3 regions of the Shinella sp. WSC3-e genome follow, and region 3 is predicted to be linked to each of the others. Evidence: predicted binding sites of a transcription regulator. Region 3 holds the regulator's gene; each other region holds the start of a gene.
The links. The regulator LexA, encoded in region 3, represses DNA repair genes until DNA is damaged. The targets are predictions, from matches to a motif close to TGTTCNNNNTGTGTTCNG.
Positions count from the first base shown of each region.

Region 1: a site for LexA is predicted at 1,559-1,576, ahead of AABF56_RS00995 (PA0069 family radical SAM protein). Genes of this name have one in related genera too.
Region 2: a site for LexA is predicted at 1,992-2,009, ahead of parE (DNA topoisomerase IV subunit B). Genes of this name have one in related genera too.

Region 1 covers NZ_OZ000530.1:211,173-216,170, reverse strand. Annotated here, with positions in the region: gene AABF56_RS01010 (4-(cytidine 5'-diphospho)-2-C-methyl-D-erythritol kinase) at 1-291, shown strand, start outside; gene moaB (molybdenum cofactor biosynthesis protein B) at 278-826, shown strand; gene AABF56_RS01000 (glycosyl transferase) at 932-1,462, opposite strand; gene AABF56_RS00995 (PA0069 family radical SAM protein) at 1,634-2,791, shown strand; gene AABF56_RS00990 (ribonuclease HII) at 3,038-3,706, shown strand; gene AABF56_RS00985 (ArsR/SmtB family transcription factor) at 3,784-4,098, shown strand; gene AABF56_RS00980 (SRPBCC family protein) at 4,095-4,448, shown strand; gene AABF56_RS00975 (ATP-dependent Clp protease proteolytic subunit) at 4,496-4,998, shown strand, end outside.
Region 2 covers NZ_OZ000530.1:1,570,788-1,575,785, forward strand. Annotated here, with positions in the region: gene AABF56_RS07950 (caspase family protein) at 1-124, shown strand, start outside; gene AABF56_RS07955 (hypothetical protein) at 150-746, shown strand; gene AABF56_RS07960 (alpha/beta hydrolase) at 851-1,735, opposite strand; gene parE (DNA topoisomerase IV subunit B) at 2,014-4,071, shown strand; gene AABF56_RS07970 (hypothetical protein) at 4,224-4,649, shown strand; gene AABF56_RS07975 (DUF2336 domain-containing protein) at 4,790-4,998, opposite strand, start outside.
Region 3 covers NZ_OZ000530.1:1,390,547-1,395,544, reverse strand. Annotated here, with positions in the region: gene trpD (anthranilate phosphoribosyltransferase) at 1-21, shown strand, start outside; gene trpC (indole-3-glycerol phosphate synthase TrpC) at 30-845, shown strand; gene moaC (cyclic pyranopterin monophosphate synthase MoaC) at 859-1,356, shown strand; gene AABF56_RS07095 (molybdopterin molybdotransferase MoeA) at 1,356-2,579, shown strand; gene lexA (transcriptional repressor LexA) at 2,678-3,397, shown strand; gene AABF56_RS07085 (ComEC/Rec2 family competence protein) at 3,388-4,998, opposite strand, start outside.

The DNA.
Region 1 (4,998 bases), 1.2 Mb from region 3:
GCGGGCGCCGCCGGCTGGGCGGAAGCGCTTGCGCGCCTGCGCAACGACCTGGAGCCCCCTGCCCGCCGGCTCTGCCCCGAGATCGCCGCGATCTCCGAAAGCCTTGCGGCCACCGGCGCCGGCCTCGTGCGCATGTCCGGTTCCGGCGCGACCTGCTTTGCGCTATACGATACGGACGCGGCTGCCGAGACCGCGGCGGCGGCGCTCTCCCGCCGGCATCCGCACTGGTTTTTCACCGCCACGCGCACGCTGGAAGCGCAAGGCAAAGGAGCCGACGATGGCGCATATTGACGAGACGAGGCCCTTCATCCCGGTCGGCATCGCCGTGCTCACCGTCTCCGACACGCGCACCCTCGACACCGACCGGTCCGGCGATACGCTGGTCGCGCGCATCAGGGAGGCCGGGCACCGCCTTGCCGACCGCGCCATCGTGACGGACGACGTGGCCGCGATCCGCGCCAGGGTGGAAACCTGGACGCGCGACGACGCGGTGGACGTGGTCATCACCACGGGCGGCACGGGATTTACCGGCCGCGACGTGACGCCGGAGGCGCTGGAGCCGCTGTTCGAAAAGCGCATGGACGGCTTTTCCGAGGTCTTCCATCGCATCTCCTACGACAAGATCGGCACCTCGACGATCCAGTCGCGCGCGACCGGCGGCGTCCTCAACGCCACCTTCATCTTCGCGCTGCCGGGTTCGCCCGGCGCCTGCAAGGACGCCTGGGACGGCATCCTGAAGGCGCAGCTCGACTATCGCCACATGCCCTGCAACTTCGTGGAAATCATGCCGCGGCTCGACGAGCACCTGAAGCGCACCGCCGGCTGACCCGCTCCCTTCCGGGGGAGTGGCGCGACATCGATGCCGACGCCGATTTCGCAATCGAGCTATCCGTCACCGACGGCGTGTTCCGCAACGATGTCCCGTCCTGGCTCAATCGATCCCCGCCCGCATGGCCTTCACGGCCCAGGCGGGCACCAGCTCCACGGCCAGCCGGCGCACGCCGGCGCCCGTCGCGATGTCGGCGAGCGTCATGCCGGTGCGCACCGCGGCCGAGGCCTGGCGCTTGCTGACGAGGTAGCCCTGCTCCAGCGGCACGCGACGGCGCGCAAGGCGCTGGAAGAACGGCCGGCGATGGCTGCGCGAGCCGAGGAACCGTGCGGGGTTGCGGTTGACCGACACATGGTCGACGACGGCATCCACCCAGCCCGACAGCGGCCGGGCGCCCGGCTCCAGCAGCAGCAGCCAGTCGCCGCGGGCCGAACGCACCACGTCCTTCATGTCCCAGCTCGTCAGGAAGCGGCAACCGGCGGCGTCCGCCACCTTGGAGGAACCGTCGCGCGAGCCGTGGTCGAGCACGATCACGTCGCGCACGATGCCCTCGACGGCGCCGGAAACCAGCGCCGACAATGTCTGCGCAAGCTCGGCCTCATTGTCCCGGCATTCCATGATGATGGTCAGCATGTCCTCCCATACCGCATTGCAGCATCGATTTCCACCGCGGGAACCCGCGAAGTTTCCCGCATGGTTAGGCGGCATGGTTAGCGGCGCCCCGAAATTTGTTCTTGCATTGTTCTCATTTGCGCGATAGGAATATAATCATTGAATCGGGGCCTGCCCCCGGCGGAGACACTCATGAACGATCTGGCCAGCCTGAGGCAGGGCGCGCTTGCGCCCGGCCACGCGAAAGACATTGCCGAAGCGCTGATGGCCGAGACGGGCATGCGCGTCGACAGCGAGCGCCGGCGCGGCCGGGGCGCGGGCCTCAACTTCACCGGCCGCTTCGAGCCGGTGACGCGCGAGACGGTCGATGACGGCTGGCAGACGCTGGAGGAACTGCCGCCCTTCAGAACCGAGGTGCAGGTGGAAAAGCCGCGCACCATCATCACGCGCAACGAATCGCCCGACATTCCCTTCGACCGCTCGATCAATCCCTATCGCGGCTGCGAGCACGGCTGCATCTACTGCTTCGCCCGGCCGACCCATGCCTTCATGGGCCTGTCCGCCGGCCTCGATTTCGAGGCACGGCTGTTTGCCAAGCCGGACGCGCCGAAGCTGCTGGAACGCGAGCTCTCCAAGCCCGGCTACAAGCCGCGCGTCATCGCGATCGGCACCAATACCGATCCGTACCAGCCGATCGAGAAGGAATGGCGCATCATGCGGCAGATCCTCGAGGTGCTGGACGCGGCAAACCATCCGGTCTCGATCGTCACCAAGTCGGCGCTCGTGCTGCGCGACATCGACATCCTTGCGCGCATGGCGGCGCGGGGCCTCGCCTGGGTCGGGCTTTCCGTCACCACGCTCGACCGCAAGCTCGCCCGCACCATGGAGCCGCGCGCCGCGACCCCGCCGCGCCGGCTGGAGGCCATCCGCACGCTCTCGCAGGCCGGCATTCCCGTCGCCATCATGATGGCGCCGATCATTCCCGGCCTCAACGACCACGAGATCGAGCGCGTGCTCGATTCGGGCAAGGCCGCCGGCGCGCTGGAGGCGAGCTATGTGCTGCTCCGCCTGCCGCTGGAGGTGAGCCCCCTCTTCCGCGACTGGCTGCTGCGCCACTACCCGGACCGCTACCGCCATGTCATGTCGCTGGTGCGCTCCATGCGCGGCGGCAAGGATTACGACGCCGAATTCGGCAAGCGCATGAAGGGCGCAGGTCCCTATGCCTGGCAGATCGCCCGCCGCTTCGAGATGGCGGCCAAGCGGCTGGAGCTGACCCGCACCCGCCGCAGCCTTGCCTGCGACCAATTCGTGCCGCCCTCGGGCAGCGGCGTGCAACTTTCGCTGCTGTAAGGCGGGAGGGGCCTCGCGCCTCGCCCGGCCGATTTGTCAGGGGAAAGCGGATCCGGCTTTCCCGAAAGGACTGACGGCACCGGGAAATCCAGCGCATCCTGTTCGGTCCGAACCGGAGAGCTGCGAAAACGAAACCCCGCCGGGCGCCCGCGCCCGGCCTCTTCTTCCGGTCTGCCTTTCCCCGGGGCATACCGGCGCTCCTCCGGCGTCCGCCTCCTGCCGGAGGGCTTGCAGGGAATCGGATGGATGTGCGAGGTTCGCCGCATGTCCCGTACCGCATCCTCCGATTCCCGCCTTCTTTTCGACCTGCCCGAGGGGCCGGATTTCCAGATGGAAGCCGCGGCCCTGAAGCGTGGCATCTGGCCGGTGGCCGGCACGGACGAGGCCGGGCGCGGCCCCCTGGCAGGTCCGGTCGTCGCCGCCGCCGTGGTGCTCGACCCGGACAACATCCCCGGCGGCCTCAACGATTCCAAGCAGCTCAATGCCGCCAGGCGCGAGGCGCTGTTCACCCTGATCCTGCAGTCGGCCTTCGTCTCCGTCGCCTCCAGCTCGTCGCGCCGCATCGATGCCATCGACATCCGCAAGGCGAGCCTCGATGCCATGCGCCGCGCCGTCGCGGGCCTGGAGATCGCACCGAAACTCGTGCTGGCCGATGGCCGCGACGTGCCGCCCGGCCTTGCCTGCGAGGGCCGCGCCGTCGTCAAGGGCGATGCCCGCTCGCTCTCCATCGCCGCCGCCTCCATCGTCGCCAAGGTGATGCGCGACCGCATGATGGCCCGCGCCGAGGACACCTATCCCGGCTACGGATTCGCCATCCATGCCGGCTACGCCACCGAAGTGCACCGCAGGGCCATCACGGATATCGGCCCCTGCCGGCTGCACCGCATGAGCTTCCGCCCGCTCCGGCAGGACTGAGCCCGGGGGGACGGCTCCCGCCTGCCTGCACGACCGGGTCCTTGCAAATCAGATAAGTGTATGCTTATCTCATTCCCATGATCGAGAACGAGATATTCAAGGCGCTTGCCGATCCCACGCGCCGCGCGATCTTCGAGAAGCTGGCGGACGGCGCGATGAATGCCAGCGCGCTGCGCGAGGGCATGGAGATCAGCCAGCCCGCCATGTCCCAGCATCTGGCGGTGCTGCGCCAGGCGCGGCTGGTGCGCGAGGAGCGGCAGGGACGGTTCATCAATTACAAGGTCGACCCGGACGGGCTGGCGCGCATTGCCGGATGGCTCGCGAAATATCGGGCCTACTGGCCGGCGCGGATCGACGCCCTGAAGGATTTGCTGAAGGACATGGACCAATGAGCGACAGGCAGGCCGAGCAGGCGACGGATCTCGTGCTCGAATATGAGCTCGACGCACCGACCGAAAAGGTCTGGCGGGCGATCAGCATTCCCGCCTTTCGCGAAAGATGGCTGCCGGGCGGCGCGCTCGCCGACGCCGAGCCGGTCCTGACCGCGCCCGGCAAGGAAATCCGCTACAGGCTGCGGGACGATGAGCCGCCCCATCTCGAAAGCCTCGTGGCGTTCCAGCTCCGTCCCAACGGGCAGGGCGGCACCACGCTCCGGATCGTCCATGGCCTTGCGGATGCGCGCGTCGTGCCGCGGCCCATCAACGACAATGGCAACGGGCGCACGCTGATGCGCGCCGCCTGACCTAACCCACCCCTCCCCGAAACAATCCGGAAGACAGGAGTTCGCCCATGCGCGAAACGATGCAACTCGTCCCTATGGTCGTCGAGCAATCCAGCCGGGGCGAACGCTCCTTCGACATCTATTCCCGCCTGCTGCGCGAGAGGATCATCTTCCTCAACGGCGAGGTGAACGACACCGTCTCCGCGCTCGTCTGCGCACAGCTACTGTTCCTGGAGGCCGAGAGCCCGCAGAAGCCGATCCAGCTCTACATCAACTCCCCCGGCGGCATGGTCACCAGCGGCTTTGCCATGTACGACACGATGCGCTACATCCGCGCGCCCGTTCACACGCTCTGCATGGGCACGGCCCGCTCGATGGGCTCGTTCCTGCTGATGGCCGGCGCGCCCGGCATGCGGGCCGCCCTGCCCAATGCCAGCATCCTCGTCCACCAGCCCTCCGGCGGCTTCCAGGGCCAGGCATCGGACATGCTCATCCACGCCGAGGAGATCCTGAAGACCAAGCAGCGCATGACGCGGCTCTATGCCCGCCATTGCGGGCGCAGCTACGAGGA
Region 2 (4,998 bases), 180 kb from region 3:
TGCGACGCGGCGCGCGCTCCAGGCGGAGCTGCAGCGCAACCGGTTCTATGCCGGCGCCATCGACGGGGCCATCGGCGCGGGCACGCAGCGCAGCATGCGCATCGCCTTCGGCCAGACGGAATAGCCGGACGAAACAGGAGGAGGGTTTCATGGTTTCGAGCGGACGACTGCATCCCCTTTACGCCGCGGTGCTCACCGCCGCGCTCGCCGTGACCGGCGTTTCCGACGGCTACGGCCAGTCCACCGACCCTTCGCCCCGGGGATCGAGCAATTCGCAGGCCGAGGGGGCGGCAACGCCCAGCGATTTCATCACCAACGCCATTCTCGCCAATCTCGCCGCCGCGCGGTCCGAATGCGGCAGCTACGACCGGATCTACCGCGTCGACTGTCTGCGCCATCGGCTGCTCGACATCTCCCGCCGCATTCCCGAAGGCCCGGCCTATGGGCAGGCGCGGCAGATCGTCGGCCGCGCGGCGAGCCGGCTGGGCAGCATCCAGTCCGCCAATGCCGACACCCGCGTGCCGAAGCAGCGTTCGCGGCGCAATCCCCGGCTGCGCGAGGCCAAGGTCTATACCGCCATCAAGCGGGAGAAGCTGAACCAGGCGATGCAGCAGGCGAGCCGCGTCATCGAGGAAGCCGCGACGCAACTGCTGCGCGCCGGCGAGAACTCGGAAAAGCGCTCCGCCCACTACCAGAAGATCGCCGCCGCCGTCGGCTCGACCAAGGTCCTGCTGCGCTCGGCCTGAATTTCCGGAGAAATTCCAGCAAAAGTACGCAGCGGTTTTGCGTCCGGAATTGCGGGTCGACAAAAGGACCGGGCATCTCGCGGTTCGGCGAAAGGCGGAAATGCCTATTGCGCAAACAGCCAGTTGAGCGTCTCGCGCCAGTCGGTCATGCGCACGGGGGTGCCGTGGCCGCCGGTCTGGAACAGCACGAAGCGCGCCGGCACGCCGGCCTTGCGCAGGCGCCGGAACACCGCGATCTGGTCGTTCGCGGCATAGACGCTGTCGCTGTCGCCATGGGTGAAGAAGACCGGCAGCTTCGCCCTGAAGGCCGGCGTCCTGCCGTAGTCGCCATCGGCCGCCCCGCCCATCAGCACCATGCCGGCAAGGCTCTTCACCGCCGCCGGATCGCGCGCCACGCGGGCGCAGATAAAGCTGCCCATCGAGGCGCAGGCGAGGATGACCGGCGCCTCCGGCGACAGCGCCTTGGCCGTCAGGATGAGGCCGGAGACCCGCGCCGCACCCTTGTCGTCGAAGGAGGGCACGCTCGGCGCGTAATAGACCCCGCCGTTCTGCGCGGCGAGGTTCTTCAGCCGGTTGAAGTTGCCGCCGAAATTCCAGTCGTTGTTGCCGAGCCGCCGGTCGCCGCCGCGGCCGTGGATGAAGATGACGGTAAAGGCCGCACCCTCCGCCTTGCCGGTCATCGCGACATCGATCGGCCCGGCGGGCGTGGCGATCGTCGCGTTCTTTTGCGCCTTCTTCACCGCCGTCGAGACATAGGCCGCCTTCACCCGGCGCTCCGGCACCTGGTCGCGGCCGTTGATGTCGCGCAGTTCCTGGTAGTCGACGACCCTCAGCGCGCCGTCGTCGCCCGTCTCCACCACCGTGCCGTAGCCGAACAGGTCGTCCTTCCAGGGTTTCAGGCTCAGCGCCGCCGCCTCGCCGGCAAGGGAGCCGGCGAACAAGGCGGCCAAAACCAGCCGGGAAAGGCAATGAACTGTGGACTGACGCATGAACTGTGGCTCCCTGGAGGCAGCGATACTTGCCATCCGCCCGCCCGCAACGCAATCCTCCGCCGGCGGTTGGCGCGGCTTGGCGCATCCTGCAGGCCGGGTGACGCCACCCCGCGGCGCACGCGACGGACGGGACGACACGCCGCCCCGGCATCGCGAAAGCCCGCGGAATCTGGCAGAGTCGCAGGTGATTCGCGCAATGACCTCTTTTGCGCCAGACCCCGGTCCGCCATGGACCGGCGGGAAAGCTGGCAAACGGAACAAAATCTGAACGGCCCATGCAAGACGACAGCAACGACCTCTTCGCCAACATGCCCTCCCAGCCCGCAGCGCCGCCGGTCGAAAAGCCGGTCGCGGCGGCCGCCCCTACCCGCGAGGCACGCCCCGCCCCGCCGAGCGAAGGCACCGGCGGCTATGACGCCTCGGCGATCCGCGTGCTGGAAGGCCTCGAACCGGTCCGCATGCGCCCCGGCATGTATATCGGCGGCACGGACGAGAAGGCGCTGCACCACCTCTTCGCCGAAGTCATCGACAACTCGATGGACGAGGCCGTCGCCGGCCACGCCAATTTCATCGAGGTCAATCTCGACGCCGAGGGCTTTCTGACCGTCACCGACAACGGCCGCGGCATTCCGGTGGAAAACCATCCGCAGATGCCGGGAAAATCCACGCTGGAGGTCATCCTCACCGTGCTGCATGCCGGCGGCAAGTTCGACGGCAAGGCCTACGAGACCTCGGGCGGCCTGCACGGCGTCGGCGTCTCCGTCGTCAACGCCCTCTCCGACCTTCTCGAAGTGGAGGTGGCGCGCAACAAGAAGCTCTACCGCCAGCGCTTTTCCCGCGGCAAGCCGCTCGGCCCGCTCGAAGAGCTCGGCGACGTGCACAACCGGCGCGGCACGAAGGTGCGCTTCCATCCGGACCCGGAGATTTTCGGCGCGCACGCGCATTTCGATCCGGGACGCGTCTTCCGCATGGCCCGCTCGAAGGCCTATCTCTTCGGCGGCGTCGAGATCCGCTGGAGCTGCGACCCCGCGCTGCTGCCGGAAGGCTCCGAAACGCCGGAAAAGGCCGTCTTCCACTTCCCGGGCGGCCTCAAGGACTACCTCCAGGCGACGCTCGGCAAGGAGCACACCGTCACCCGCGAGATCTTCGCCGGCAAGAGCGAGAAATCCGGCGGCCACGGCTCGCTGGAATGGGCCGTCACCTGGTACGGCGGCGATTCGCTGATCCACTCCTACTGCAACACCATCCCGACGGCCGACGGCGGCACGCACGAGGCTGGCCTGCGCATCGCGCTGACCAAGGGCCTGAAGAACTATGCCGAGCTGACGCAGAACAAGCGCGCCGCCGCCATCACCACCGACGACGTGATGATCTCGGCCGTCGGCATGCTCTCCGTCTTCATCCGCGAGCCGGAATTCGTCGGCCAGACGAAGGACAAGCTCGCCACCGTCGAGGCCCAGCGCATCGTCGAGAACGCGCTGCGCGACCCGTTCGACCATTATCTCGCCGACAATCCGGGGGAAGCCGCCAAGCTGCTCGACTGGGTGATCGAGCGCGCCGAGGAGCGCCTGCGCCGCCGCAAGGAAAAGGAAGTCAGCCGCAAGACCGCCGTGCGCAAGCTGCGCCTGCCCGGCAAGCTCGCCGACTGCGCGCAGAATTCCGCCGAGGGCGCCGAGCTCTTCATCGTCGAGGGCGATTCGGCCGGCGGCTCGGCCAAGCAGGCGCGCAACCGCGCCAACCAGGCCATCCTGCCGCTCCGCGGAAAGATCCTCAACGTCGCCAGCGCCGGCCGGGAAAAGCTCGGCGCCAACCAGCAGATCTCCGATCTCGTGCAGGCGCTCGGCTGCGGCACGCGCTCGAAATACCGCGAGGACGACCTGCGCTACGAGCGCGTCATCGTCATGACCGATGCCGACGTCGACGGTGCCCACATCGCCTCGCTCCTCATCACCTTCTTCTACCAGGAGATGCCCGACCTCATCCGCGGCGGCCATCTCTATCTCGCCGTGCCGCCGCTCTACCGCATCAGCCAGGGCGGCAAGACGCTCTATGCGCGCGACGACCCGCACCGCGAGGAGCTGATGCGCACCGAGTTCAACGGCCGCGGCAAGGTGGAGATCGGCCGCTTCAAGGGCCTCGGCGAGATGCTGCCGGCGCAGCTCAAGGAAACCACGATGGATCCGAAGAAGCGCACGCTCCTGAAGGTCGCGATCGACGACGTCGACTTCGAGGGCACGCGCACGGCGGTCGACGACCTGATGGGCACCAAGCCGGAAGCCCGCTTCCGCTTCATCCAGGAGCGCGCCGTCTTCGCCGACAACCTTGATATCTGAGGTCTTCCCGCCTTATTTTCGTGGCAATCCCGGCCTCTAACCGGCGCAAGGTATTCCCCCGTCATCCCGCCCTCCGGGTCCCTTCTCCCCGGTGGGGAGAAGATGGCGGCAGGCGGATGAGGGGCATTTTCCAAACGGCGGAAAGGACGGCCATGAAAGCTGCGCTCATCGTCATGACGATCATGGGCTGCGACGACAGCGCAACCCAGTGCCACTATATCGATACGGTCGGCAGGAGCTGGCAGACCGTCGCGCTGTGCGATGCACAGGCCGAGACCTACATCAACCGCCATCAGGACAAGAACTACCCGGTCATCGTGGCGGTCTGCGAGAGCGCCGGCGACCGCATCACCGCCGACATCGCCAAGCCGACCCCCGAGGAGATGCCGGCCGGGACCAAGGCCGAAGTCCCGGTGCCGGCCGAGACCGCCGAGGCCCGGCAGGGCCTTGCAACCCGTGCGCTGAATTTCGTGAAGAAGGCCATCCCCGACAAGGCCGCCCTGAAGGCCGCCGTCACCACGCCGGTGCGCTATGCCGAGGACGGTTATTCCTGGGTGGTCAAGCGCTTCGCCGATTAGAGCATTTCCAGCAAAAGTGCGAAGCGGTTTTGCGTCCGGAAATGCGCCAAACAAAGGGTTGGGGCGTTTTCGCGATCCGGAGAAAAGCGGAAATGCTCTAAGAGCGCCTGAAAAACCTTACGGGATCGATACGCCCGGGCTCACGCCGCATCGCGCGCGGCGATGAGGGCGTAGCTGCGCGCGGTCTGGCGCCGTTCGGCGATGGCCAGCCGCTCGACGAGTTCCAGCATGGACTGGCAGGAGGCATCGCCGGCCGCGCGGGCCCGGGAAAGCAGGCGCTCGGAGACCGAGAACCCGTCGTCCCCGGCCTTCGCCTCCTGCCGCCAGAGCATCGTCGCCTCGGCAAAGA
Region 3 (4,998 bases):
AACGAAGGCAAGGCGGAGTAGGATTGTCCATGACCGATATCCTGAAAAAGATCGAGGCCTACAAGCTGGAGGAGATCGCCGCCGCCAAGGCGCGCGTTTCCCCCGCCGAGCTTCGCGCCCGCATCCGCGACCAGGAGCCGCCGCGCGGCTTCTTCGCCAGCCTCAAGGCGAAGAAGGCCGGGGGCCGCTTCGGCCTCATCGCCGAGATCAAGAAGGCAAGTCCCTCCAAGGGCCTCATCCGGCCGGATTTCGATCCGCCGGCGCTGGCGAAGGCCTACGAGGCCGGCGGTGCCGCCTGCCTTTCCGTGCTCACGGACACGCCGAGCTTCCAGGGCGCGCCGGAATTCCTGACGGCGGCGCGTGCGGCCTGTGGCCTGCCGGCGCTGCGCAAGGATTTCATGTTCGACAGCTACCAGGTGCTGGAGGCGCGCGCCTGGGGCGCGGACTGCATCCTCCTCATCATGGCCTCGCTCGGCGACGACGACGCGAAGAGGCTGGAGGACGCCGCCTTCTCGCTCGGCATGGACGTGCTGATCGAGGTGCACGACGCGCCGGAAATGGAGCGCGCGCTGAAGCTCAAGTCCAAGCTCGTCGGCATCAACAACCGCAACCTGCGCACCTTCGAGGTGGATCTCGCCGTGTCGGAAAAGCTCGCCGGCATGGTGCCCGAGGACCGGCTGCTGGTCGGCGAGAGCGGCATCTTCACCCATGCGGATTGCGAACGGCTCGGCAAGGCCGGCATCTCCACCTTCCTCGTCGGCGAGAGCCTGATGCGCAAGGACGACGTGGCGGCCGCGACGCGCGAGCTCCTGACCGGCTCCGCCGGCATGCTGGCGGCGGAATGATGGCGGTCGCGCAATGACGGGCGAGGCCCGCACGCTCACCCATATCGACGCCGCCGGGCAAGCCAGCATGGTGGATGTCGGCGACAAGGCCGAGACGGTGCGCGTTGCAAGAGCCGAAGGCTTCGTCCGCATGGCGCCGGCGACGCTGGAGCTCATCCTTAGCGGCAATGCCAAGAAGGGCGACGTGATCGGCACGGCGCGCCTTGCCGGCATCATGGCCGCCAAGCAGACCGCGAGCCTCATCCCGCTCTGCCATCCGTTGATGCTGACCAAGGTGGCCGTGGAGGTCTTCGAGGACCGCGCCCTGCCGGGCCTGCGCGTCGAGGCGATGGCCAAGCTCACCGGCCGCACCGGCGTCGAGATGGAAGCGCTCACCGCCGTCAGCGTCGCCTGCCTCACCATCTACGACATGGCCAAGGCCGCTGACCGCGAAATGGAGATAAGCGGCATCCGCCTCGTCGAAAAATCCGGCGGACGCTCCGGCGACTACCGGCGCGGAGACGCCGGCTGATGTCCCTCCTCAGCGTCGCGGACGCCCTCGACCGCCTGCTTTCCGCCGCCCGGCCGACGCGGCGGACGGAGACGGTTGGGCTGCACGAGGCCGACGGCCGCGTGCTCGCCGAAGACATCGCCGCACGGCTGACGCAGCCGCCCTTCGACAATTCCGCCATGGACGGCTATGCGGTGCGCCATGCGGACATCGCCGTGCTCGGCTCCGTCCTGTCGGTCGTCGGCCTCTCCTCGGCCGGCCATGCCTTCGAGGGCATCGCGGCGCCCGGCGAGGCGGTGCGCATCTTCACCGGCGCCCCGCTGCCGGCCTTCGCCGATACCGTTCTGCTGCAGGAAGATGCCGCGGTGCTGGAAGACGGCCGCATCCGCACCACCTTCCTCACCCCGAAGGGCCGCCACATCCGTCCCCGCGGCCAGGATTTCTCCGAGGGCGAGGTCGTCCTGAAGGCCGGCGACGTGCTCGATGCCGGCCGGCTGACCGTGGCGGCGGCGATGAACCACCCCGTCTTGCCGGTCTATGCCCGCCCCCGCATCGCCCTGCTCGCCACCGGCGACGAGCTCGTGCCGCCCGGCACGCCGCCCGGCGCCAGCCAGATCATCGCCTCCAACACCTACGGCGTCGCCGCCCTCGCCCGGGAGGCCGGCGCGGAGGTGATCGACCTCGGCATCGTTCGCGACGACAGGCAGGCGCTGCTGGAGGCCGTTCGCCACGCGCTGACGCAGGATATCGACGTGCTCGTCACGCTCGGCGGCGCCTCCGTCGGGGATTTCGACCTCGTGCAGCCCGTGCTCGGCGAGGCGGGCATGGAACTCGATTTCTGGCGCATCGCCATGCGCCCGGGAAAACCCCTGATGGTCGGCCGCCTCGGCGCGGTCCAGGTGGTGGGCCTGCCCGGCAATCCCGTTTCGAGCCTCGTCTGCTCGCATCTCTTCCTCGCTCCCCTCGTGCGCCGTCTCGCCCGCCTGCCGGCGAAAGACCGGCAACATCCGGCCGTCGCCGCCGTGCCGCTCAAGGAGAACGACCACCGGCAGGACTATGTCCGCGCGCGCATCGCCCGCGGCCCCGCCGGCGAACTGCTCGTCACGCCCCTCGACAAGCAGGATTCCTCGATGATGAAGGCGTTCGCCGTCTCCGAAGGCCTGCTCGTCCGCCCGCCCCACGCCCCGGCGGCCCCGGCGGGCACGCCCTGCACGGTTCTTCTGCTGCGCGAACCTGCCGCCTGAACAGTACTATTATTGTTTCAGCAACCCCTTGCGGAACACATATGGAACAGATAGTGTCTGTTCTGGATTTGTTTCACACGATTCTCGGTGGAGGGGCCATGCTCACGCGCAAACAACAGGAACTTCTCCTGTTCATTCATGAACGGATGAAGGAGTCCGGCATTCCCCCCTCCTTCGACGAGATGAAGGATGCGCTGGATCTCGCCTCCAAGTCCGGCATCCACCGCCTCATCACGGCGCTGGAGGAGCGCGGCTTCATCCGGCGCCTGCCCAACCGGGCCCGCGCGCTGGAGGTGATCAAGCTTCCCGAGGCCTATACCCAGAGCCTGCAGCCGCGCCGCGGCTTTTCGCCGGCGGTCATCGAGGGCAGCCGCGGCAAGCAGGCCCCGGCCGCCGCCCCGCCGCAGCGCACGCCGATCGCGGAGATCCCGTCTTCCGTCTCCGTACCGGTCATGGGCCGCATCGCCGCCGGCGTGCCGATCTCCGCCATCCAGAACAACACGCATGACATCACCGTGCCGGCCGAGATGATCGGCAACGGTGAGCACTATGCGCTGGAGGTCAAGGGCGACTCGATGATCGAGGCCGGCATTCTCGACGGCGACACGGTCATCATCCGCAATGCCAGCAGCGCCAATCCCGGTGAAATCATCGTGGCGCTTGTCGACGACGAGGAGGCGACCTTGAAGCGCTTCCGCCGCAAGGGCGCGTCCATCGCGCTCGAAGCGGCAAACCCAGCCTACGAGACCCGCATCTTCGGGCCGGACCGCGTGAAGATCCAGGGCAAGCTGGTCGGCCTCATCCGCCGCTACAACTGATCCTTCGGAAGATCGAAGGTGCCGGTGCGCCAGTCATAGGTGCGATGGCGGGACCACGGCCGGGCTAAGCTTTCGACGGCCGGCGTGATGTCGGCCCCGGAGAGAGCGCCGGATGCGCCTTCAGGATCCGGCCGGATCTCGAGGGCGCCGGTTCGCCTCAGATGACGCGCCGTCACCAGGCGGGCGCCCGAACGGCAGACCTCCAGCCGGAGGGCAAAGGGAACGACGACGAGATCGGCGGCGTCGCAGGCCGTGCCCAGGAAGGCGACGTCGTCCAGGGTGACGATCCGCCAGCCGCTCGGCGAGACGGCGGCGCAGAATGCCTTTGCCTCGCAAACGAAATTGTCGCCCTCTCTCGCCGCCGTGAAAGCCGCGGCCATGGCGTCCCTCGCCTTTTGCCGGTCGGCCTTGCGCCGGGGCCGTTTCCGGTCTCCGGTTGCACCGGAGGGCTCGCCCGCGTCCTCGATAGTCAATCCCGCGCTCCGGCGGATGTCCGGTTTTGCAAGATCGCCGAGCCGGAGGGCGCGCCGCCACTGCGCATAGATGAAGTCCGGCGGCCGCGCACGGTTCGTCGCGACGGTTTCGCCATGAAGGATGGCGACGAGGCGGCCGTCCTCCGACACCAGCGCCTCCGGCGCATCGCGTCCGGCCGGCCAGCAGGCGATGGCGAGGCCGAGGCCGACAAGCAACGTTCCCGCATGGCGCAGCCGCGTGCGCAGGATGCAGACAAGGCCGCCGCCGAGGCCGACCAGAAGGAAGGCGGCGGGCGCAATGCGGCCGGTGACGATCTCGCCCTTCCAGTTCGCGACCCATGTCGAAAGGGCGATCATCCACTCGATGCCCTTGCCCATGATCGCGAAGGGCACCGCATCGAGGCCAAGGGGCATCAAGAGCACGGCGACGAGACCGAAGGGCATGACGACGGCGCTGATGACGGGCATGGCGAGCAGGTTGCCGGCCAGCCCGTAGGCCGGGATGCGGTGGAAGTGGCCGATGGAATAGATCAGGGTCGAGAACCCGCCGATCAGCGAGGACAGCATGAGCCCGCCGAAGAAGCGGCCGAGCGCGCCGCCGAAGAGTTTCAGGCGCCCTCCCCCGTCCTCCCGCCGGACGGGGCGTTCGCGCCAGGCCGCATAGCCGGCGACGAGCCCGAGCGTCGCCGCATAGGACATCTGGAAGCCGGGATTGGTGACGGCGGACGGCGTCGCGACCAGGATGAGGATCGCCGAAAGTGCCACGTTGCGCAGGCTGATCGCGGACCGGCCGAACAGCACCGCGACGAGCATGACGCAGATCATGATCCAGGAACGCACGGCGGAGATCGCGCCGCCCGAGACGAGGATGTAGAGCGTCACCATGACGAGCGCCCCGGCGGCGGCGATCTTCTTGGCGGGATAACGCTCGGAGAAGCCCGGGATCAACGCCATCACGACGCGCGCGCCGACGAGGAAGGTGCCGGCGGCAAGCACCATGTTGAGCCCGGAAATGGCGAGCACATGGGCAAGCCCCGCCTGCCGCAGCGCCTCCACCGTCTCCACGCCGATCGCCCGCTGTTCGGCCGTCACCAGTGCCGCGGCGATCGCCCCGGCATCGCCCCCGAT